3 regions of the Streptomyces sp. NPDC102462 genome follow, and region 1 is predicted to be linked to each of the others. Evidence: riboswitches for the same ligand, from Rfam matches in the RefSeq annotation. Region 1 holds a riboswitch; each other region holds the start of a gene.
The links. Region 1 has a riboswitch for S-adenosylmethionine ahead of thrC (threonine synthase). Riboswitches for the same ligand answer to the same signal wherever they lie in the genome.
Positions count from the first base shown of each region.

Region 2: it holds a riboswitch for S-adenosylmethionine, as region 1 does, so the genes downstream of both, ACIRFL_RS11295 (aminotransferase class V-fold PLP-dependent enzyme) here and thrC (threonine synthase) in region 1, are expected to answer to the same signal.
Region 3: it holds a riboswitch for S-adenosylmethionine, as region 1 does, so the genes downstream of both, ACIRFL_RS19515 (amino acid ABC transporter permease) here and thrC (threonine synthase) in region 1, are expected to answer to the same signal.

Region 1 is NZ_JBIWKB010000041.1:40,776-48,307, forward strand. Features, by position in the region: gene nagA (N-acetylglucosamine-6-phosphate deacetylase) at 1-343, opposite strand, end outside; gene ACIRFL_RS29630 (ROK family protein) at 343-1,284, opposite strand; gene ACIRFL_RS29635 (DUF3263 domain-containing protein) at 1,756-1,998, shown strand; gene otsB (trehalose-phosphatase) at 2,047-2,922, shown strand; gene ACIRFL_RS29645 (trehalose-6-phosphate synthase) at 2,901-4,307, opposite strand; gene ACIRFL_RS29650 (glucosyl-3-phosphoglycerate synthase) at 4,388-5,332, opposite strand; SAM riboswitch class I at 5,491-5,655, shown strand; gene thrC (threonine synthase) at 5,674-6,957, shown strand; gene ACIRFL_RS29660 (MoaD/ThiS family protein) at 6,954-7,229, shown strand.
Region 2 is NZ_JBIWKB010000009.1:213,178-220,709, forward strand. Features, by position in the region: gene ACIRFL_RS11295 (aminotransferase class V-fold PLP-dependent enzyme) at 7-1,368, opposite strand; SAM riboswitch class IV at 1,562-1,678, opposite strand; gene trpD (anthranilate phosphoribosyltransferase) at 1,767-2,831, opposite strand; gene ACIRFL_RS11305 (cytochrome bc complex cytochrome b subunit) at 2,967-4,604, opposite strand; gene ACIRFL_RS11310 (Rieske 2Fe-2S domain-containing protein) at 4,601-5,650, opposite strand; gene ACIRFL_RS11315 (c-type cytochrome) at 5,647-6,459, opposite strand; gene ACIRFL_RS11320 (heme-copper oxidase subunit III) at 6,535-7,155, opposite strand; gene ACIRFL_RS11325 (hypothetical protein) at 7,301-7,532, shown strand, end outside.
Region 3 is NZ_JBIWKB010000020.1:137,599-145,130, forward strand. Features, by position in the region: gene ACIRFL_RS19490 (acyl-CoA dehydrogenase) at 1-1,728, opposite strand, end outside; gene ACIRFL_RS19495 (alpha/beta fold hydrolase) at 2,089-3,051, shown strand; gene ACIRFL_RS19500 (hypothetical protein) at 3,115-3,951, opposite strand; gene ACIRFL_RS19505 (putative leader peptide) at 4,163-4,282, shown strand; gene ACIRFL_RS19510 (glutathione S-transferase C-terminal domain-containing protein) at 4,378-5,268, shown strand; SAM riboswitch class IV at 5,345-5,454, shown strand; gene ACIRFL_RS19515 (amino acid ABC transporter permease) at 5,847-6,827, shown strand; gene ACIRFL_RS19520 (amino acid ABC transporter ATP-binding protein) at 6,824-7,532, shown strand, end outside.

The sequences.
Region 1 (7,532 bases):
CGCCCTGTTCGGCCAGCTCGGACAGCAGCCCGGCCTGCTTGACCAGGAAGTCCATGTCGTCGGTGACGGTGGAGGCGAGCAGCGTGGTGGTGCCGTGCCGCCGGTGGGTGCGGACGGCCGTCAGGATCTCGTCGGCCGTGCCCGAGAACGAGGCGCCCCCGCCGCCGTGGTTGTGCAGGTCGACGAAGCCGGGCACCAGCCAGTGCCCCCGTACGTCGATCACCTGGGCGTCCGCGGGGGCGGCGGCCGTGATCCTCGTGCCCTCGACGATCACGCGTCCGTCGGTCACGATCCCGGTGGGCAGCACCACCCGGGCGCCGGCAAGAACCGTACTGGGGGCCATCAGGCGGTTACCTCCGAAGGGTCAGTGGTTTCGAGGAGATCCCGGGCGAGGAGCCCCGCGCCCAGGCAGCCGGCGGTGTCCCCGAGGGCGGCGGGGACGATCGACGGGAGTTTCTGGAAGGTGACACGGCGCCGGACGGCGTCCCGCAGCGGCCGGAACAGGGTCTGCCCCGCCTCGGCGAGCCCGCCGCCGATGATCAGCGTGCGCGGGTCCAGCAGGGTGAGCGCGGTGACCAGGCCGTCGGCCAGCGCGTCCACCGCCTCCTGCCAGACCCGGACGGCGTCCGGGTCACCGGACGCGACGGCCCGCGCGCAGTCGGCGGCGTCCGCGTCGGGCTTTCCGGAGGCGGCCGCCCAGGCCGCGCTCACCGCCGACGCGGAGGCGTACCGCTCAAGGCAGCCGCGCTGCCCGCACGGACACGCGGTCCCGCCGGGCCGTACGACGACATGGCCGATCTCGCCCGCGAAGCCGTGCGCGCCGGCCTCCACCCGGCCGTCGAGGCCGATGGCGCCCGCGATGCCGGTGCCCAGGGGCACGAACAGGAAGCGGTCCGCGCCCTGGCCCGCGCCGATCCGGCCCTCGGCCAGCCCGCCGGTGCGCACGTCGTGGCCGAGCGCCACCGGGATGCCGAGCCGGGCGGCGAGCAGGTCGCGCAGCGGTACGTCGCGCCAGCCCAGGTTGGCCGCGTAGGCGGCGATGCCGCGTTCCTCGTCGACGATGCCCGGCACCGCGATGCCGGCCGCGACCGCGGGTTCGCCGAACCGCTCGGCGCCGTGGGCGCGCAGTTCGGCGGCGAAGCCGAGGATGCCCTCGACCACCGCCTCGGGTCCGCGTTCGCGTCCGGTCGCGCGGCGGTCCTGGTGCAGCAGCTCGCCGCCGTCCCCGACCAGGGCGGCCTTCATCCCGGTGCCGCCCACGTCGAGGGCGATGACATGTCTCACGGGGAACAGTGTGGACCGCGGACCCTTAAGAGGTCTAGTCCACTTACGCGGCGGAGGTACCACGATCCGCGCGGCGAGGCGGCGACCGGGACCACGGGACGTGGGGTGAACGGCGGCCGGGATCACGGGGTCGCGGGGTGAATGGCGGTCGAAATCGCGAGGTCGCGGGGTGACGGCGGCCGGACCACGGGGCGTGGGGTGAACGGCGATCTGGATCACGGGGTTGCGGGGTGAATGGCGATCTGGATCACGGGGTCGCGGGACGAACGGCGGCCGGAGCCACCGGGAACGGCGATTGGGGTCACCGGTCTGCGGGGTGAGCGGCGGCCGGGATCGCGGGGGCGTGGGGTGAGCGGCGGCCGGGGTCACCGGTCTGCGGGGCGGACGGCGATCGGGTCGCGGACGTTGGCGCTTTTCGGGCCGGGGCCCCGGGGACGGGGCGTCGTCGGTGCCCGGCGCTACCGTTCACCCATGGAACCGGACGACCGCCACGAGCTGGGCCGCCGCGAACAGGCCATCCTGGCGCTGGAGCGCCGGGGCTTTCCGGGACCCGGCGCCAAGGAACGCGCGATACGCGAGGAACTGGGCCTGGCCCCGGTCCGCTACTACCAGCTCCTGAACGCCCTGCTGGACGACGAGCGCGCACTGGCCCACGACCCGGTGACGGTCAACCGGCTGCGCCGGATCCGCGAGACCCGCCGCACCGAGCGCTGACCCGCGCTGCCAGGCGTGCGGGGCGTTCCGCGTGGATAGGGTCGGGTCATGGGCACCCATATGACGGACTCGACCGAGCCCCAGGACGCGCTTCCGACGCCCGTGACACAGGCCGGGCGGGCCGGGCTCGCCGCCGTGCTCGCACGGCCCCGCACCGCGGTGATCGGCCTCGACTTCGACGGGACACTCGCGCCGATCGTGGCCGACCCCGATCAGGCACGCGCACACCCGGACGCCGTACCCGCGCTCGCCGCCCTCGCCCCGAAGGTGGCCGCCGTCGCGGTGGTCACCGGACGCCCGGCCGGCGTCGCGGTCCGCCACGGCGGCTTCGCGGGCGTACCCGGCCTTGAGCACCTGGTCGTACTCGGCCACTACGGCGCCGAACGCTGGGACGCGGTCAGCGGCACCGTCAGCGCACCCGCCCCGCACCCCGGCGTCGCCGCCGTCCGTGCCGAGCTGCCCGGCTTCCTCGACCGGATCGGTGCCTGGCGGGGCACCTGGATCGAGGAGAAGGGGCGGGCCGTGGCCGTGCACACCCGCCGCGCCGAGGATCCGCAGGCCGCGTTCGAGGCGCTGCGCGGTCCGCTCGCCGAGCTGGCCACCCGGCACGGCCTGATCGTCGAGCCCGGCCGCCTGGTCCTCGAACTGCGCCCGCCGGGCATGGACAAGGGCGTCGCCCTGCTGGAGTACGTACGGGAGATCGGCGCCGCATCCGTCGTGTACGGCGGCGACGACCTCGGTGACCTGCCCGCCTTCGCGGCCGTCGACAAGCTACGCTCCGACGGCGTGCCCGGCCTGCTGGTGTGCAGCGGCAGCAGCGAGGTGACCGAACTGGCCGAGCGCGCCGACCTGGTCGTGGACGGTCCGGCCGGGGTGGTGCGGCTGCTGCGGACGCTCGCCGGTCAGCTGGACCGGTCGGCCTGAAGGGCGTGCAGCTGGTCCAGGAACCACTGGGCCGGCGGCAGCGCGGTGGCCGCGGCGGCCAGCCGTTTGGTCCGTTCAGCCCGCTCGTCGTCCGGCAGGGTGAGCGCCCGGTGCAGGGCGTCCGCCGTGCCCCCGATGTCGTACGGGTTGACGGTGATCGCGTCCTCGCCCAGCTCCTCGTACGCCCCCGCCTCCCGGGACAGCACCAGCGCGCAGCCCTGGTCGGAGACGACCGGCACCTCCTTGGCGACCAGGTTCATGCCGTCCCTGATGGGGTTCACCAGGGCCACGTCGGCCAGCCGGTAGGCGGCCAGCGAGCGCGCGAAGTCGTCCTCGACGTGCAGCAGCACCGGCGTCCAGCCCGGCGTCCCGTACCGCGCGTTGATCTCCTCCGCGACGCGCCGCACCTCGGCGGTGTAGTCCCGGTACACGGCCAGGTCCTGGCGCGAGGGGTAGGCGAAGGCGATGTGCACGACCCGCTCGCGCCACTCGGGGCGGTCCGTCAGCAGCTGCCGGTACGCCAGCAGCCCGCGCACGATGTTCTTGGACAGCTCGGTGCGGTCCACCCGCACGATCGCCTTGCGGTCCGCGCCGATCTCCGCGCGCAGCGCCGTCATCCGCTCGGCCACGTCCGGCTCGTGCGCACGCGCGCGCAGGAAGTCCGCGTCGGCGCCCAGACCGTGCACGCCGATGCGGGTGCCGGAGGGGATGCCGGGCCCGAGGACCAGGTGGCAGCAGTCGGTGAAGGCGTCCGCCCAGCGCCGGGTGAGGAACGCGGCGCGGTCCGCGCCCAGGATGCCGCCGAGCAGTTCGGCCGCGATGTCGTCGGGCAGCAGCCGGAAGTAGTCCGGCGGCGCCCAGGGGGTGTGCGAGAAGTGGCCGATGCGCAGGTCGGGGCGGAGCTGCCGGAGCATCCGGGGGGCCAGCGCCAGGTGGTAGTCCTGTACGACGACCGCCGCGGCCTCCGCCGCCTCCTCGGCCAGCGCCTCGGCGAACGCCCGGTTGTAGGTCTGGTACGACGCCCACTGCCGCCGGAACTCCGCGCCGAAGACCGGCTCAAGCGGGGTCTGGTAGAGCATGTGGTGCACGAACCACAGCACCGAGTTGGCGATGCCGTTGTAGGCGTCGGCGTACACGTCGGCCGGAATGTCCAGCATCCGCACGCCGGGCTCGCCGACCCCGCGGCGCACCGCCTCGCGGTCGCCGTCGGACAGTGCCGAGCACACCCACAGGGCGTCCGCGTCGGGGCCGATCGCCGAGAGCCCCGAGACCAGCCCGCCGCCGCCTCGCCGGGCGGCCAGCGAGCCGTCCTCCCGGACGGAGTACGAGACCGGGCCGCGGTTGGACGCGACCAGCACTTGGGCAGCACCGTACGTGGAAGCCATACGCCTCAACCTAGCCCGCCCCACAAACACTCAAACGTACGGTCCGCTCCCGTGTGGGCCGGGCACGGCCGGCGTCGGCTTCAGGCCACTCGGCGGGTGGTGTACTCCGTGATCTGGACCATGGGTGGGCGTTCCTCGGTGTCCACCGGGTAGGTGTGTGGTTCGAAGCCGTGTTCGCCGCGTTCGAACTGGGTGAGGGACGGGCGTACGAGGTGCCCGCGGGCCAGCCGCAGCTGCGCGGTGCGGTAGATCGCGGCGGCCATCCGGCCCAGCGCCTGCCCGTCCTGGTGCCGGTGCCTGCGCACACCGACGTCGACCTGGGCGAGGGCGTCAAGGCCCACCAGGTGCAGGGCGTCGACCAGCATGCCCAGTTCGACGCCGTACCCGACGGGGAACGGCAGCCGCTCCAGCAGTGAGCGGCGGGCCGCGTACTCGCCGCCGAGCGGCTGCACGAAACCGGCCAGCTGCGGCCAGTGCAGATTGAGCAGCGGTCGCGCCATCAGCTCGGTGACCCGGCCGCCCTGGCCCGCCGCGCCGGCCAGCGGGCGGTCGTACATGGCCTTGACCAGGTCGACGTCCGGTTCGGTGAGCAGCGGGCCGACGATCCCGGTGACGAAGTCGGAGGAGAACTCCCGCAGGTCCGCGTCGACGAAGCAGACGATGTCCCCGCCGGTGACGAGCAGCGAGCGCCACAGGACCTCGCCCTTGCCGGGCGCGGCGGGCAGCCGCGGCAGGATGGCGTCGCGGTGCACCACCTGGGCGCCCGCGGCGGCGGCCACCTCGGAGGTGCGGTCGGTGGACCCCGAGTCGACCACGACGATCTCGTCGACCAGCGGAGCCCGCCGCATGAGGTCGCGCCGGATGACGGCGACGATGTCGCCGACCGTCTCCTCCTCGTTGAGCGCGGGCAGCACGACGGAGACCGACTGGCCCGTACGCTGTTTCGCGGCGAGGATCTTGTGCAGTGGCCGGTCGGTCACGGACCAGGAGCGGGTGGCCAGCCAGCGCTCGACTTCTTCCAGCACAGTCAGCTGCTCCTCACTGTCGTGATCACACCGGGTGCATGTGTGATCCATCTCGCGGTTCGGACGACTATCTCAACTGTCCTGGCCGTCGGTTACAGTCTTGAACAACGCGGATGACCATCGCATGTCGGGGGTCGTCGGCGTTCACAACCGCATACAGCTCATCCAGAGGGGCAGAGGGACACGGCCCGATGAAGCCCCGGCAACCCTCCAGCCGGTTCTCGTACTGATCGCTGCGCAAGCCGATCGTTTCCGCGAGGCTCCCGGCTAGGGAAGGTGCCAAATCCGTCTCACGGCGAGATGCGTCGTGAGGAAGATGAGGAGAAAGGGCCTCGCCTCACATGGCTGTGCAGACCGTTGCAAGCACCACGAACCAGTCGGTGGACCTCGGTCCCGCCGCGGCCCTGAGCTGCCGCGAGTGCGGCCACCGGGTGCCGCTCGGCCCGGTGTTCGCCTGCGAGGAGTGTTTCGGCCCGCTGGAGATCGCTTACGACTTCTCGGCGTACGACACCGAGGAGCTGCGCCGGACGATCGAGGCGGGTCCCGCGAACATCTGGCGCTATGCGCCGCTGCTGCCCGTCCCCGCGGACGTGGCCGAAAAGCCCAATCTGAACCCTGGCTGGACCAAGCTGGTCCAGGCCGACAACCTGGCCCGTGAACTCGGCGTCACCGGCGGCCTGTACGTGAAGGACGACTCCGGCAACCCGACGCACTCCTTCAAGGACCGGGTGGTCGCCCAGGCGCTGGAGGCGGCGCGCGCCTTCGGCTTCACGACCCTGTCCTGCTCCTCGACCGGCAACCTCGCCGGGGCCGTCGGCGCCGCGGCGGCCCGGGCCGGCCTGCGCTCCTGTGTGTTCATCCCGTACGACCTGGAGCAGGGCAAGGTCGTCATGGCCGCGATCTACGGCGGTGAGCTGGTCGGCATCGAGGGCAACTACGACGACGTGAACCGCTTCTGCTCCGAGCTGATCGGCGACCCGGCGGGTGAGGGCTGGGGCTTCGTCAACGTCAACCTGCGCCCGTACTACGCGGAGGGCTCCAAGACCCTGGCGTACGAGATCTGTGAGCAGCTCGGCTGGCGGCTGCCCGACCAGATCGTCGTGCCGATCGCCTCCGGCTCCCAGCTCACCAAGATCGACAAGGGGCTGCGGGAGCTGATCGCGCTGGGCCTGGTCGAGGACCGGCCGTACAAGATCTTCGGCGCGCAGGCCGAGGGCTGCTCGCCGGTGTCCACGGCGTTCAAGGCAGGACATGACGTGGTCCGCCCGCAGAAGCCGAACACGATCGCCAAGTCCCTGGCGATCGGCAACCCGGCCGACGGGCCGTACGTGCTGGACATCGCGCGCCGCACGGGCGGTGCGGTGGAGGACGTGACGGACGACCAGGTCGTCGACGCGATCAAGCTGCTGGCGCGCACCGAGGGTGTCTTCGCGGAGACGGCCGGCGGTGTCACCGTGGGCGTGACGAAGAAGCTCCTCGACGAGGGCGTCCTCGACCCGGCGCTCACCACGGTCGTCCTCAACACCGGCGACGGCCTCAAGACCCTCGACGCGGTGGCCGGCACCGGCCTGACCGCCACCATCCGCCCGAACCTGGACTCCTTCCGAGAGGCTGGCCTCGCATGAGCGTGACCGTTCGCATCCCGACCATCCTGCGTACCTACACGGGCGGCCTGTCCGAGGTGAGCGCCGAGGGCGCGAACCTCGCAGAGGTGATCGCCGACCTGGAGAAGAACCACACCGGCATCTCCGCTCGCGTCCTGGACGACCAGGGCAAGCTGCGCCGCTTCGTGAACGTGTACGTCAACGACGACGACGTCCGCTTCGAGCAGGGCCTGCAGACGGCGACGCCGGACGGTGCGGGCGTGTCCATCATCCCCGCCGTGGCCGGCGGCTGACGGTCCCTCACTTTCGGTGACTTCGGTTACCGACTGTTCGTCCGATGGCCCCCTCCGTGAGAGAAGCGGAGGGGGCCATTCAGTGGGGTTGAGCGCGGTAGAGTTGGGGAACGCGTTCCCGGCCCCCGGGTCGGAAGCCCCGGATTCAATCCGCGCAGCCGCCAAGAAGTCGCCAAAGTCCATGCGTTCTTCGCGGCTTTTATTCCTTTTATAGGGCCCGACTTGCCCTGAATTCTGCCGAATTCTCGGCAGATTCCCGACCGGGTGCGTCCAGATTTCTCGTCCGATTGACCTGTTGCAGAC
Region 2 (7,532 bases), on a different contig from region 1:
CGGGGGTCAGGTTGTGGGGACGCAGCGGCCGTTTTCGGTGTGGTAGTGCCACTGCGCGCCGTCGCGGACCAGTTTCTTCACTGCGGTCACGAAGCGGTCGACGTGTTCGTCGGGGGTGCCCGCGCCGAAGCTGACGCGGATCGCGTTGAGGGACTTCTCGCCGGGCGCGGCCTCCGGGGCGCCGCACTCGCCCTGGGACTGCGGGTCGCCGCCCAGGAGGGTGCGGACGAGGGGGTGGGCGCAGAAGAGCCCATCGCGGACGCCGATGCCGTACTCGGCGGAGAGCGCCGCCGCGAAGTGGGAGCTGTTCCAGCCCTCGACCACGAAGGAGAGCACGCCCACCCGGGGGGCGTCGTCGCCGAAGAGGGACAGGACGCGCACCTCGGGGACCTCGGCCAGGCCCGCGCGGACCTTCTCGATCAGGTGCCGCTCGCGGGCGACCAGGGTGTCGAAGCCGGCCTCCGTGAGGGCCTTGCAGGCGGAGGCGACGGCGTAGGCGCCGATCACGTTCGGCGAGCCGGCCTCATGACGGGCAGCCGTCTCGTGCCACTCCACGGCCACGCCCCCGTCCGCCCGCCGGGTGACCGTACGGCTCGCCCCGCCGCCCGCGAGGTACGGCTCGGCCGCACGCAGCCAGTCGGCGCGTCCGGCGAGCACGCCGGTCCCGAACGGCGCGTACAGCTTGTGCCCGGAGAAGGCGACCCAGTCGACGTCGAGGTCCCGCACCGACACCGGGTGGTGCGGGGCGAGCTGGGCGGCGTCGAGGACGATCCGGGCGCCGTGCGCATGCGCGGCGGCGGCCAGCTCGCGCACCGGCCACAGCTCCCCGGTGACGTTGGAGGCGCCGGTGACACAGACCAGGGCCGGACCGTGCCCGTCACGGCCGGCCAGCGCCGCCTCAAGGGTCGCGACGGCCTGCGCCGGGGTGCGCGGTGCGTCGAGATAGCTGACCTCGGCGTCCTTCCAGGGCAGCAGCGAGGCGTGGTGCTCGGTCTCGAAGACGAAGACCTGACAGCCGGCCGGGAGCACGGCCGCCAGCAGGTTGAGCGAGTCGGTGGTGGAGCGGGTGAAGATCAGCTGGTCGTCGGGGCGGCAGTCCAGGAACTCGGCGACGGTCGCGCGGGCGTTCTCGAACAGGTCGGTGGACAGCTGCGAGAGGTAGCCGGCGCCGCGGTGCACGCTGCCGTAGTAGGGCGCGTAGGCGGCCACGTCGTCCCAGACGCGCTGGAGGGCGGGGGCGCTGGCCGCGTAGTCGAGCGCGGCGTAGGTGACCTCGCCGCCGGTGACGAGCGGCACGGTGACATCACGGCCGAGGACGGGCAGCGGGGCGCGGACGGACTGGTCGGAGGCAGCGGTGGAGACGGACATGGCACAACTCCCGTGAAAGCAGGCGGAATTCACCACGCGAGGGCACACCTGCGGCATCGGGCAGGGCTCGGCGTGGGGAGGAAGAAAGGGGTATGCGGAGGCGGGGCTCTGCGGCCCTATCGCATTCGCTTGCTCACGAGAGGCTCCCTCGACGACCAGGACCCCTGGGCTTGTCACTCAGCAGAGTGCGAGGGGTCCGCGCTTGCCGCAGACCTCGCTGCCTACGGCCTGGTCTTCACCCGGGGCACCCCGCCACGGACGGAGGGTTGCCGGACAGTCGGCCGGGGCCGAATGACTGTCGCTCATGACCTGACGGATATCCTGCCACACGATCATCGATGCGCAAGGCGCGGTCCGGATCCTGGACCGCGCCCTGCGTCACATCGCCGTACGGGGCCTCACGCGTGGCTGGCGGCGGCCCAGCGTGCGAGCGTTCGGCGGGCCGCGCCGGAGTCGATCGACTCGGCGGCCTTCGCCATGCCGTCCCGGATCTGGTCGGCCAGCGGCCCGCTCCCCGGCTCCAGGGCGACCAGGGCCGCCGCCGAGTTCAGCAGCACCGCGTCCCGCACCGGGCCCGTCTCGCCGTCCAGCAGCCGCCTGGCCACCCCGGCGTTGTAGGCGGGGTCGGCGCCGCGCAGCGCCGACACGGGGACCAGGTCGAGGCCGACCTCGCGCGGGTCGAAGACGTCCTCGGTGACCTTGCCGTCGCGCACCACCCAGACCCGGGAGGTGGCGGTGGTCGTCAGCTCGTCCAGGCCGTCGTCCCCGCGGAAGACCAGCGCGGAGGAGCCGCGTTCGGCCAGCACCCCGGCGATGAGCCCCGCCATCCGGGTGTCGAAGCAGCCGATCGCGGAGGCGGTGACCCGGGCCGGGTTGGTGAGCGGCCCGAGGAGGTTGAACGAGGTCGGAATCCCGAGGTCCCGGCGGACGGCGCCGACGAACCGCATCGAGGGGTGGAAGGTGGCCGCGAAGCAGAAGGTGATTCCGGCCTCCTCGACCACCCGCGCGACCCGTTCCGGCGTCAGATCCAGGTTGATGCCGAGCTGTTCCAGCACATCGGAGGATCCGCTCGCCGAGGAGGAGGCCCGGTTGCCGTGCTTGACGACCTTCGCGCCGGCCCCGGCGAGCACGATGGCGGACATCGTGGAGATGTTGACCGTCTTGGCCCGGTCGCCGCCCGTACCGACGATGTCGACGGCCGGACCGGGGATGTGCAGCGGCTTGGCGTGCTGGTACATCGCCTCGACCAGGCCGGTGATCTCCTCGACCGTCTCGCCCTTGGCCCGCAGCGCCACCAGGAAGCCGGCGACCTGGGCGTCCGCGGCCTCGCCGGACATGATGCGGTCCATGGCCCAGGCCGTGTCACCGGCGCTCAGGTCCTGGCCGCCGAGCAGCGCGCTCAGCAGGTCGGGCCAGGAACGGCCCGCCGCGGTGTCGCCTCCAGCGGGGGTCACAGCGCTCATCAGCCGCTCCGGTCGTCGGTCGTCGGTCGTCGTCAATTTCGGATCGGCTCCACCCTATCCATCCGGCGGATGCACGAGGGGCCCCGTCCGAACACCGGACGGGGCCCCTCGCGCGTGGCGTGGCGTGCGCAGCGATCAGTGGTGGCCGTGGCCGCTCGTGATCTCCTTGTACTCCTCGACGGTGGGCTTCGGGATCTGGGCGTCCTCGCCGTAGTAGGCGTCGCTGAGCTTGGCGCGCAGCTTCTCGGACCCCTTCACCTTCCGCTCGACACCGTTCTCGTCGACCGTCGGGCCGACCTGGGCCGGCTCGTACTGGTGGTGGGCCGTGAGGGTGTGCAGCTGCTCCTGGCTGAGCGGCTCATGGACCTCGATGAACTCACCGTGCGGCAGACGCTTGATGATGCCGGTCTCGCGGCCGTGCAGCACCTTCTCGCGGTCCCGGCGCTGCAGGCCGAGGCAGATCCGCTTGGTGGCGATGAACGCGATGACCGGTCCGACGAAGAAGAAGATCCGGACGAACCAGGTGACGGCGTTGATCGACAGGTGCAGGTGTGTGGCCCACAGGTCGTTGCCGCCGCCGACCAGGGTGATCATGTAGACGGTGATCCAGGCGACACCGAACGCGGTCCGGGTGGGGGCGTTGCGCGGGCGGTCCAGGATGTGGTGCTCGCGCTTGTCGCCGGTGATCCAGGACTCGATGAACGGGTAGACCGCGATCGCCGCCAGGACCAGCGGGAAGACGACCAGCGGGATGAAGACGCCCAGGACGAGCGTGTGACCCCAGAGGTTGATCTCCCAGCCCGGCATGAAGCGGATCAGACCCTCGGCGAAGCCCATGTACCAGTCGGGCTGGGCGCCGGTGGACACCTGGTCCGCGCGGTAGGGGCCGATGGCCCAGATCGGGTTGATCTGCGCGACGGCCGCGATGGCCGCGATGACACCGAAGACCAGGAAGAAGAAGCCTCCGGCCTTGGCCATGTAGACCGGCAGCAGCGGCATGCCGACGACGTTCTTCTCGGACTTCCCGGGGCCCGCGAACTGCGTGTGCTTGTGGTAGAAGACCAGGATCAGGTGGCCCACCACCAGGCCGAGCATGATGCCCGGCAGCAGCAGGATGTGGACCGAGTAGAACCGGGCCACGAAGTCATGGCCGGGGAACTCGCCGCCGAAGAGGAAGAACGACAGGTACGTGCCGACGATCGGCACGGACAGGATCGCGCCCTCCATGAAGCGGACACCGGTGCCGGAGAGCAGGTCGTCCGGGAGCGAGTAACCGGTGAAACCGGTGAACATGCCGAGGACGAACAGCAGGAAGCCGAACAGCCAGTTGATCTCACGCGGCTTGCGGAACGCGCCGGTGAAGAACACGCGCATCATGTGCACGAACATGCCGGCGAGGAAGATCAGCGCGGCCCAGTGGTGGATCTGCCGGACCAGCAGACCACCGCGCACGTCGAAGGAGATGTGCAGGGTCGAGCTGAACGCCTCGGACATCAGCTGCCCCTGCAGCGGGACGTACGAGCCGTGGTACTCCACCTCGTTCATCGACGGGTGGAAGAACAGCGTCAGATACACACCCGTGAGGATGATGATGATGAAGCTGTACAGGCAGACCTCGCCCAACATGAACGACCAGTGGTCGGGGAAGATCTTGCGCATGTTGGCCTTGGCCAGGGAGTAGATCCCCAGCCGGCCGTCGGCCCAGTCGGCGACGCGTTCGCCGGCCGGTGCCTTCCCGCGAGAGCGGGACTCTTGGTTCGATGCAGTGCTCATCCGCGCTCCCAGAAAGCAGGACCGACGGGCTCCGCGAAGTCGCCGAGCGCCTGGAGGTAACCCTCGTCGCTCACGCCGATGCGCAGCTGCGGCAGGGCGTGACCGGCGGGGCCGAAGATCACTCGGGCACCGTCGGAGAGGTCGAAGGTGGACTGATGGCACGGGCAGAGCACGTGGTGCGTCTGCTGCTCGTACAGCGAGATCGGGCAGCCGACGTGGGTGCAGATCTTCGAGTAGGCCACGATGCCCTCGTGCGACCACTCGAGCTCGCGCTTGTCCTTGATGTTGTCCGGCTGGATCCGGACGATCATCAGGGCGGCCTTGGCGATCTCGTTCTGGAAGTTCTCGTCGTGCTCCTCCAGGCCCTCGGGCTTGGCGAAGGTCAACGAGCCCACGGCGACGTCAGAGGGGCGCAGCGGCTCGTTGGTGTTCATGTTGACGAGCAGCGTGCCGTTCTTCCACATCGTGTGGCGCAGCTTGCTCTCGGGCAGCGGCCCGAGATCGCGCAGCAGCACGACACCGGAGAGCGGCACCAGGGTGAGCGCGCCGAACATCGTGTTGCGGATCAGCTTGCGGCGGCCGAGCGCGGACTCCTTGGCGCCCTGCTTGAAGTCCTCGTGCACCTTGGTGCGGACCTCGGGGGACGCCTCGATCGGGTGCCGATCGTCGGCGATCTCCGCGTCGGACATCAGGGTGCGGGCCCAGTGGACCGCGCCCGCGCCGATGCAGAACAGCGCCGCGCCGAGCGTCAGACCGAGCGCGAAGTTGAGCGCGCTGACGTGACCGATCGGGAAGACGAAGATCGACTTGTCGTGCGGGATCGCCACGTACGAGGCGATGAAGCCGACGGTGGCCAGCATCGACACCGTGAACAGCAGGGCGACGGCCCGCTCGGACCGCTTGGCGGCCCGCTCGTCGATGTCCTGGATGCGGTGCTCGTGCGGCGGCAGCCCCGGGTCGGCGAACGGGTCCTTCTCGTCCGCGACGCTCAGCGCGCCGGCCTGCTCGGCGGGCAGGTTCTCTTCTGGAATGTCTTGGCTACTCATGACCTCTTGGCCTTTGCGGTCCGAGCGGCGACCCAGACGGCGACCGCGACCAGTGCGCCCAGTCCGAAGATCCACGCGAACAGGCCCTCGCTGACCGGTCCGAGACCGCCCAGGGACAGGCCACCGGGGTTCTCGGTGTCGCTGCTGTTGACCGCGTTCAGGTACGCGATGATGTCCTTCTTGTTCTTCTCCGACAGCGTGGTGTCGGGGAAGGAGGGCATGTTCTGCGGGCCGGTCTGCATGGCCTCGTAGATGTGCTTCGGGTCGACGCCTTCGAGGTTCGGCGCGAACTTGCCCTTGGTCAGCGCCCCGCCCTTGCCGGTGAAGTTGTGGCACTGCGCGCAGTTGGTACGGAACAGATCACCGCCCTTGGCGATGTCCGCGCCCTCCGGGCCGTACTGCGCCTTCGTCGGCACCTCGGGACCGGCGCCCAGCGAGGCGATGTACGCCGCGAGCTGGTCGATCTGGGCCTGCGTGTAGATGTTCTTCTTCTTCGGGACCTGGGCGCCCTGGGAGGTCGCGGCCGGCATCCGGCCGGTGGCCACCTGGAAGTCCACGGCCGCGGCGCCCACACCCACGAGACTCGGCCCGTCGGAGGAGCCCTGGCCACCGGTGCCGTGGCAGCTGGCGCAGCCGACCGAGTAGAGCTTCTTGCCCTCCTCGATGGTCAGGGACTGGGCGGTCGTGTCGGCCTGCGCCTTGCTCGCAGGCGCGAACGCGGCGTACAGCCCCCCGGTGGCCGCCAGCGCGAAGAGTAGGACGACGACCGCCGCCAGCGGATGGCGTCGTCGTGCGGAGAGCTTTTTCACGGATTACCCCGGTGTCAGGATCTTCTGCGTCGATGCTTCTGTGGTGGATCGGTGGCCGTCGTCCGGCGCGCCGACTTACTTGATCAGGTAGATCGTGGCGAAGAGGCCGATCCAGACGACATCGACGAAGTGCCAGTAGTAGGACACGACGATGGCGGCGGTCGCCTGCTCGTGCGTGAACCTCTTCGCCGCGTAGGTGCGGCCGAGGACCAGCAGGAAGGCGATGAGACCGCCCGTCACGTGCAGGCCGTGGAAGCCGGTGGTCAGGTAGAACACGGAACCGTACGGGTCGGAGGACAGCGAGATGCCGTCCTTCTTCACCAGCTCCGTGTACTCGTAGATCTGACCGCCGATGAAGATCGCACCCATGATGAAGGTGACGATGAACCAGCCACGGAGCTTCTTCACGTCACCGCGCTCGGCGGCGAACACGCCGAGCTGGCAGGTGAGCGAGGAGAGCACCAGGATCGTGGTGTTCGTCGCCGAGAAGGGCACGTTGAGGGCGTGCGCCATCGACTTCCAGTGGGTCGGTCCCGTCACCGATCGCAGGGTGAAGTACATCGCGAAGAGGGCCGCGAAGAACATCAGCTCGGAACTCAGCCAGATGATGGTTCCGACGCTGGTGAGGTTCGGCCGGTTGACCGACGGGTGCGCGTGCCCGGTTTCTACTGTCGTTGCTGTCGCCACGCCCGACATTATGTCGGTCGCTTATCCCGCGCTCACTCCCGGGGGTGCCGTTCGGAGTGTCCGCCCCTGTCATACCGGTGTTGACGTGGTGTTCATGGGAGTAGCATCCGGCCCAACGGCCCTGTCCGCACGACGCCGACGTCTCGGAGGAACAATGCAGCCGACCGCCACGGTGCTGGTCTACAGCGACGACTCCAACACCCGCGAGCAGGTACGGATGGCCACCGGGCGGCGGCCCGCCCCCGATGTGCCGCTGGTCGAGTTCGTGGAATGCGCTACTCCGGCCGCCGTCCTGCGCGAGCTGGACCGCGGTGGGATCGATGTCTGCGTGCTGGACGGTGAGGCCGTGCCGATGGGGGGCATGGGGGTCTGCCGGCAGATCAAGG
Region 3 (7,532 bases), on a different contig from region 1:
ATCGAGGGCCGGGTCGATCCGCTGGACCTGTTCGGCGCTGAGCAGGCCCTCGCACAGGTACCAGGCGGCGTCCTTCGCCAGTTGTTGCAGGGCGTGGATCGCGCAGAGCCTGTCGGCGACCTGGGCGGCCTCGCCCTCGGGGAGGCCGTCGACCGCCGTGAGAGTGCGGTCCAGGACGAGACCGTGGCCGTATGCCTCGCCGAGTTCGCGTGCCTTCATGAGGTGCGGGTTCCAGGCGTCGAAGGAGTCCTCGGCCGCCGGGGCCTGCGCCACGGCCTCGGCTGTGCGCCGGGCGAGGAAGCAGACCCTGCGGCGGTTCAGCTCACGCCAGAGTGCCTTGTCCGTCAGGGCCATCTCCCGTGTGTGCAGGGACGGATCGGGGCCGGGAAGCTCGACGGCCCGGGTCACCAGGTCTCGTGCGGTGTCCAGGACGATGAGGAGGTTGTCGCCGCCTCCGGCGTTGAGCATGTGGCCCAGGCCCTGATAGTCCAGGTATCGACTGGAGGCCAGTGCTCCCAGCACGCCGCAGCGCAACCTGCATTCGGCCGTCACGCGCTCGGTGGTCCAGGCGGCCATGACCTTGGCCATCGCCAGTTCGCTGTTGACGGGCGCCCACGGAGCCCATGTCATCGTGCCGATGCGGGGTGCCGAAGCGCGCTCGCCGCGCCGCCATGCCGCGATCAGCTCGATGCGTGCCGAGCGGGCGGCGCTGGCCAGGCATGAGATGGCCATGGCGTCGGCCAGGCAGCCGAAGAGCGGGCGATGCTGGGTCGTGTACTCCAGGACCGGGAGTGCGGTGCCGATGCGGGCGGTGGTACGGCGCCGCGTGGAGAAGTGCAGGGCGGAAGCCGCCGCGACCGTGCTCACGGCGGCCAGCGCGCCGGACATGCCCGCCCACACGTTCTGGACGGTGGAAACGGATCGCAGCAGCCGCTTGTCACGGTTTTCCACCGGATCGCTGAAGTTTCCCGCGTCGTCGATCGACGCGTCGTCACTGAGCCAGTTGGCGCGCGGCAGCCAGACCCGGTCGAACCGGGTCAGGGAATAGTCCATCGGTACGACCCCGGATCGCGTGATGGTGGTGTGCACGCCGGGAGTCGGGCCTTGGCCGTCGGCGAGTCGGATCACGAACGGGAAGGCCCCTCGGTCCTTTCCCGCCACGATCAGTCGCGCCGTGACCACGGCGATTCTGGGCACACCGCCGAGGCCGACGTTGCCCATGAATTTCTGGGCGCCGGGATCGGGGGTGTGGAGGATGAATCCGTCCGTCTCGCTGTCGTAGACGGCTTCGGTCCGCACTTCGAGCTGGCTGTTGCCGCGTCCGATCTCGGTGATGAGGAAGGAACCGACTGCTTGCCCCGAGACCAGTGCCTCTTTGAAAGGACGCAGCCGGTCGGCGGGGTCGGTGAAATCCTCCAGGAAGGACAGGCACAGCCCATGATGAATGATCATGGCGACCGAAAGGGACGGGTCCACGACGGCGGTGGCCGCGACCAGCGCGAACAGGCGTTCCGGATCACGAGCCAGATTGCTTCCCCGCGGCAGGGCTTCGCAGATGTGCCGCAGCCGCCGTATGGTCAATCGGGTCTGTTCGTCTTCGGTGAGGCCGGTGTGCGGACGGAAAAGCTCATCGCTGAGCAGCCGGGTGGCCTCCTCCCTCACCGCTGCGGACGTTTCCCCGTGCAGCAGTGCGCCGAATGACTGATGCCATGCCGTGGAAGACGCCATGACTTCTCCTTTGCGGGGCGGGGGAGGCGATCGGCGGAATCCGTGTCCAGCAGTGGACCACCCCGCGACCCGCCTCGGACAGATGCTCCGCGGACGCGATGACCGGTATATCGGGCGGGTTTGTGCGCTTGTGAAGGGCGCGAGTGCGGGTGTAATCCCGGCATCGACTCCGCCGCCACACGGCCCCCTTCTGTCCGCTTTATCCGGTTGTTGTCATGGCGTATCTCACGTCCGAGTGGTATCGCGCTGTGACGTAGCCGACTTCGATAAGTCGACTTGTTGATTTAGATTCCAGCAGCGCGTATGAGTTACGAGCACGTCAACCGGCGCCGAGGGGCTTCGCCCTGGAGAGGAGCCACCGTGGCCAGCATCCCCCCGCAGCGTGGCGGGTCCACGCGGTTGCGCGCGATCCAGGAGCCCGTCCCACGGCAGTACCGGTTCGTCCACGGCCACCGTTGGGCCTTCCGCATGGCGGGCAGCGGTCCGGCCGTGCTGCTGATCCACGGCATCGGCGACTCGTCCGACACCTGGGCCGAGCTGATTCCCGAACTCGCCCGGCACCACACGGTCATCGCCCCGGACCTGCTCGGCCACGGTTGCTCCGACAAGCCGCGCGGCGACTACTCGGTCCCCGCGTACGCCAACGGCATGCGGGACCTGCTGGGCGTGCTGGACATCGACCGGGTGACGCTGGTCGGACACTCCCTCGGCGGCGGTGTGGCCATGCAGTTCGCGTACCAGTTCCCGGGCCGCACCGAGCGGCTGGCGCTGGTGAGCACCGGCGGGGTGGGCCGCGGTGTCACCCCGGCGTTGCGCCTGGCCTCGCTGCCCGGGGCCCATCTCGGCCTCGCCATGTTGCGGCTTCCGACGGTACGGGCGCAGACCGCGGTCGTGGTCCGGCTGCTGCGCCTGCTCGACACCGGGCTCGGCGTGGACGCGCCGGATCTGCTGCGCGTGGTGGACGCGCTGCCCGACTCGGCCTCCCGTGACGCGTTCATCCGCACGCTGCGCGCGGTGGTGGACTGGCGTGGTCAGGTGGTGTCCATGCTGGACCGCTGCTACCTCACCGCCGGCATGCCGACCCTGCTGGTCTGGGGCTCACGCGACCAGGTGGTGCCCGCCGGGCAAGCCGGCGTGGCGCACGCGGCGATGCCCGGCAGCCGTCTGGAGATCTTCGAGGGCTCGGGACACTTTCCGTTCCGCGCCGATCCGCACCGTTTTCTGGCGGTACTGGAGGACTTCATCGCCACGACGCAGCCGGTCAGCCGCAGCCCGGAGGAATGGCGGGAGCGGCTGCGCTCCGAGGGGCGCCGGGCGCATTGACCACGAGCGTGCGGCGAGCCGGTCCCGCCCGACGGGCCCCACGCACCCGCGCGCAGCGCGCCGTCAGTCGAACTCGCTGGGGTGGGGCGCCGGGGTCTTTCCGGCGAGGACGTCCTTCAGCCGCTGCGCACCCGCCCGCACGGCCGCCTCGGTGCTGGTGCGATCGGCGCCCGAGAGGCCGCCGTTGATGACGGTGGCCCCGGAGGCGACCACCCGGAGCGCGGCGACGTCCGTGGTGAGGGTGACCGGCTGCCCGTTGGCGGTGCCCTTCACCGTCACGGTGACCCCCGCCCGGTCGTCGCCGGCGGGGGGCAGCGTGGCCGACACCACCTGGACGGTCCGCTTGCCGCCGTCGGAGCCGGTCACGGTGAACTGGCCGCACTTGCGCGGCAGGCTCCGGAACCAGTCCAGGGACTTCTTCACCGAAGCCTCGCCGTAGTCGCCGACCTGGTACAGCAGCCGGGCCCGCGGATCGGTGAACCCGGTGAGCGCCGAGGCGCCGGGCGCACGGCCCAGCAGGCTGTCGGAGTACAGGCCGTCAAGGAGCCGCTGGCAGTCGGCCGCGGCGGCCTTGCCCTTGAGGAACGCGGCGACGTCGACCTTGCCCATCAGCAGTCTGTCCCGCCAGGAGGCGGCGTCGTTCGCCTGCGTCCAGTCGTCCTCGAGGTCGGCCGCGGTGATCAGCGCGGCCTTCGCGCCCGCCCTCGTGAGCGCGGGGGTGGCGGACGGGCTCGGGGACCGGCCGGGATCGGCCGCGGCCTGCGGGGAGCGCTCGGCGGCGGGGGAGGCGGGCGCCGTGTCCAAGGCCCCGTCGGCGTCCGAGCAGGCGCCCGTGGCCAGCAGTGATCCGGCGGCCAGGGCCGAGGCGAGGACACGCGCGTGACGGTACGGACGGTTCATCGGGGCTGCCTCCTCGCGACGCGGTACGTCCCTCCACGCCACCACCGGGCGGCCCGGCCGACCAGCGTGACCGGACCGTTCGGGTGAACCGGCGGGACAGGACCGTGTGCCGCGCGGCGGGCGGTGTCCCAGGGGTGGACGCCCCCTTGACGTGCCCGCGGGCGCGGATCGACACTCCAGAAGGGAATCCTAGTGAAAAGGTAGGGAAACGATGAGGCGCCGTGGGACGAGCACCGGCCGTGGCCGCCGAGCGCCGTCGCTGCCCCTGCTGACCTCCCGCCGGCACATCGACCTGCTGCGGGTCTGCAGCGCGATCAGCCTCCCGGGCTGACCGTCCCGCGCTCCCGGCCGACCGGGGCCCCTCGCACCCACCGACCGACGACGCTTCGGCCGCGCACAGCCGCGCGCCCACACCCGGGGAGACGCATGTCCACGTTCCGCACGCCGCTCGCCGCCCTCCCGTCCGCCCAGCGGCCCGCCCGCTTCCGGGGCAGGATCGGCCGGGACGCGCGCAGCGGCCACTACGCCGTGCCCCGCCGCTACCGGCTCCACCTCACCACCGCCTGTCCCGACGGCCTGCGGATAGCCGTCGGCCACAGCCTCCTCGCCCTCGACGACATCTGTCCTGTCACCCTCCTCGACGCCGTCCCGGACTGTCCCGGCGGCGGCCACTCGGCGCTGCGCCCGCTCTACGAGGCGAGCGCGCACCGCTACCCGGGACCGGCGCTCGCGCCGGTGCTCAGCGACGACTGGTCGGGCCGGATCGTCAGCACCCACGCCCCCGACATCCTGCGCGACCTCGACCGCTGCTTCGGCGACGGCCGCGACCGGCTCTACCCGTGCGGCACCGAGGCCGGGATCGAGGAGATCGAGCGGCTGTGCGCGCAGGGCATCGAGGAGGCCGCGCAGCGGGCGGGCCGGGCCGGCGCGGACGCGACCGAGCGGGCCGCGGCGCTCGACGTCCTGCTCGGCACCCTGGCCGGACTGGAACGGCGGCTCACCGGACGGGAGTTCCTGATCGGCGACAAACTCACCGCAGCCGACGTCGAGTTGTGGGTCGCGCTGGTGCAACTCGACACCGTGCACCGCCATCACCTCGACGCCGCCGCCGTGCACCGCGTGGCCGCTCATCCGGCGCTGTGGGCGCACGCCCGGCGCCTGGCGGGGCGGCCCGCCTTCGGCGCGCACCTCGACCTGGACGGCATCGCCCGCCGTCATCACGCCCGCTGCGCGGGCCTGGAGGCGGCCGGCTCGGCCGTGCAGATCCTGGACTGGGCGCGGCATGCGGCCGGCGCCCTGGGACCCCGGCGCGGCTGAGCGGGCAGGGGCCGGTCCATTCAGCGGACGGGCGTTGACATACGTCGGCCCAACTGCCTTACTTACCGCTCAGCACGGTCATGAGTGTCAGCGACAAGCCCTGGCTCGCTGGCCGGCAACCCTCGCGCCGCGGTGGGGTGCCCCAGGTGACGACCGGACCGGATGACGCTTCGGTAAGCGCGAGGGCCCCGCGGGGGCCGGAAATGCGAGTGACGCGAGTGACGGACCTGTACGCAGCCGACGGGACGGCCGACGGCCGCACCCGAAGCCGCGTACATCCGTACGCGGGTCTGCTCGTCGCCGACCGGGCGGTCGACCTGCTCCGCGTGAACAGCGCACTGTGTACCGCTTCGGGCCCTGCCCGTCGCCGGGGCTGACGCCACCTCCGGCCCCCGCGTTCCCGACGCACACCGATCGAGCGGTGTGCCGCTGCCCGCCCCTCCCCGGTCCCCGTGCCCCTCCCGTGCGCCGCGCCGCACCCTGGCCCCGCCGGCTCGACGCCGGCCGGCCCAGCGCCGCCGCGGCCACACGGGTCGCTCCGCCGGCCCGGGGGTGCCCCGACCCCGCCGGAGCCCGCCATGTCCGAATCCCCGGGCGGCGCCGTGTCCCTCACCGCGCCGCCACCAGCCGACACACCGTCAAAAACCCTGTCCGCCCAGCGAGTCGTACCGCTGCGCCGCCCCGGCCGATGGATCGTCACGGCCGTCGTGCTGGTGGTCGTGGCACAGATCGCACACGGACTGGCCACCAACCCCTTCTACCAGTGGGACCGCTTCCGCTACTGGTTCCTGCGCCCCACCATCCTCGACGGCCTGCTCATCACCCTCGAAGTGACCGCGCTCAGCGCCGTGCTCGGCCTGCTCGGCGGCATCCTGCTGGCCCTCGGCCGGCTCTCCGGGAGCCCCGTGCTGCGCGCCGTCAGCTGGACGTACACCTGGCTGTTCCGGTCCGTGCCGCTCATCGTCGTACTGATCTTCCTCTACAACTTCTCGGCCCTGTACCGGACGGTGAGCCTCGGCGTCCCCTTCGGTCCCGCGTTCGTCACCTTCGACGAGTCCCGGCTGGCCACCGACATGGTGGTCGCCGTGGTCGGGCTCGGCCTCAACGAGGCGGCGTACGCCTCGGAGGTGGTCCGCGGCGGCATCCTCTCCGTCGACCAGGGCCAGCACGAGGCCGCCGCAGCGCTCGGCCTGCCGAGGCGCTACCAGTTCACCCGGATCGTGTTCCCGCAGGCCCTCAGGTCCATCACCCCGAACTACGTCAACCAGCTCATCGGCCTGATCAAGGCCACGTCCCTGGTGTTCTACGTGTCGCTGCTCGACCTGTTCGGCTCGGTGCAGACCATGGGCAGCACCTACCCCGGCGACATCGTGCCGCTGCTGCTGGTCGCCACCGTCTGGTACCTGATCCTCACCAGCGTCGTGTCCGTCGTCCAGTTCTACGTCGAGCGGTACTTCGCCCGGGGCGCCACCCGCACCCTGCCGCCGACGCCCTGGCAGCGGGCCCGCTCCGGCCTCGTCGCACTGCGCGCCCGACTGCGCCGGGAGGCCGCCGTATGACCGCAGGCCCGCCCGCCCAGCAGGCTCCCGTCGCCCTGGAGGTGCACAACGTGCACAAGTGGTACGGCGCCCATCGCGTCCTCGACGGCATCGACCTGACCGTGCGCCCCGGCGAGGTCACCGTCGTCATCGGCCCGTCCGGGTCAGGCAAGTCCACGCTGCTGCGGGTGATCAACCACCTGGAGCGGCCCGAGATCGGACACGTCAGCGTCGGCGGCGAACCGATCGGGGTCAGACGCAGCGGCAAGCGGCTGAAGGAACTGAGCGAGCGGGCGATCCTGGCCCAGCGCAGCCGGATCGGCTTCGTCTTCCAGAACTTCAACCTGTTCCCGCACCTGACCGCGCTCGACAACGTGGCCGCCGCCCCCGTGGCCACCGGGCGGCTCACCCGGCCCGCGGCCCGGGAACTCGCCCGTGACCTGCTCACCCGGGTCGGCCTCGGCGACCGGACGGACGCCTATCCGCGGCAGCTGTCCGGCGGCCAGCAGCAGCGCGTCGCGATCGCCCGCGCCCTCGCGCTGCGCCCCGGCATCATCCTGTTCGACGAGCCGACCTCGGCGCTCGACCCGGAACTCGTCGGCGAGGTGCTGTCCGTCATCAAGGACCTCGCGACCAGCGGCACCACCCTCGTCATCGTCACCCACGAGATCGGATTCGCCCGCGAGGTCGCCGACCGGATCGTCTTCATCGACGGCGGACGGATCG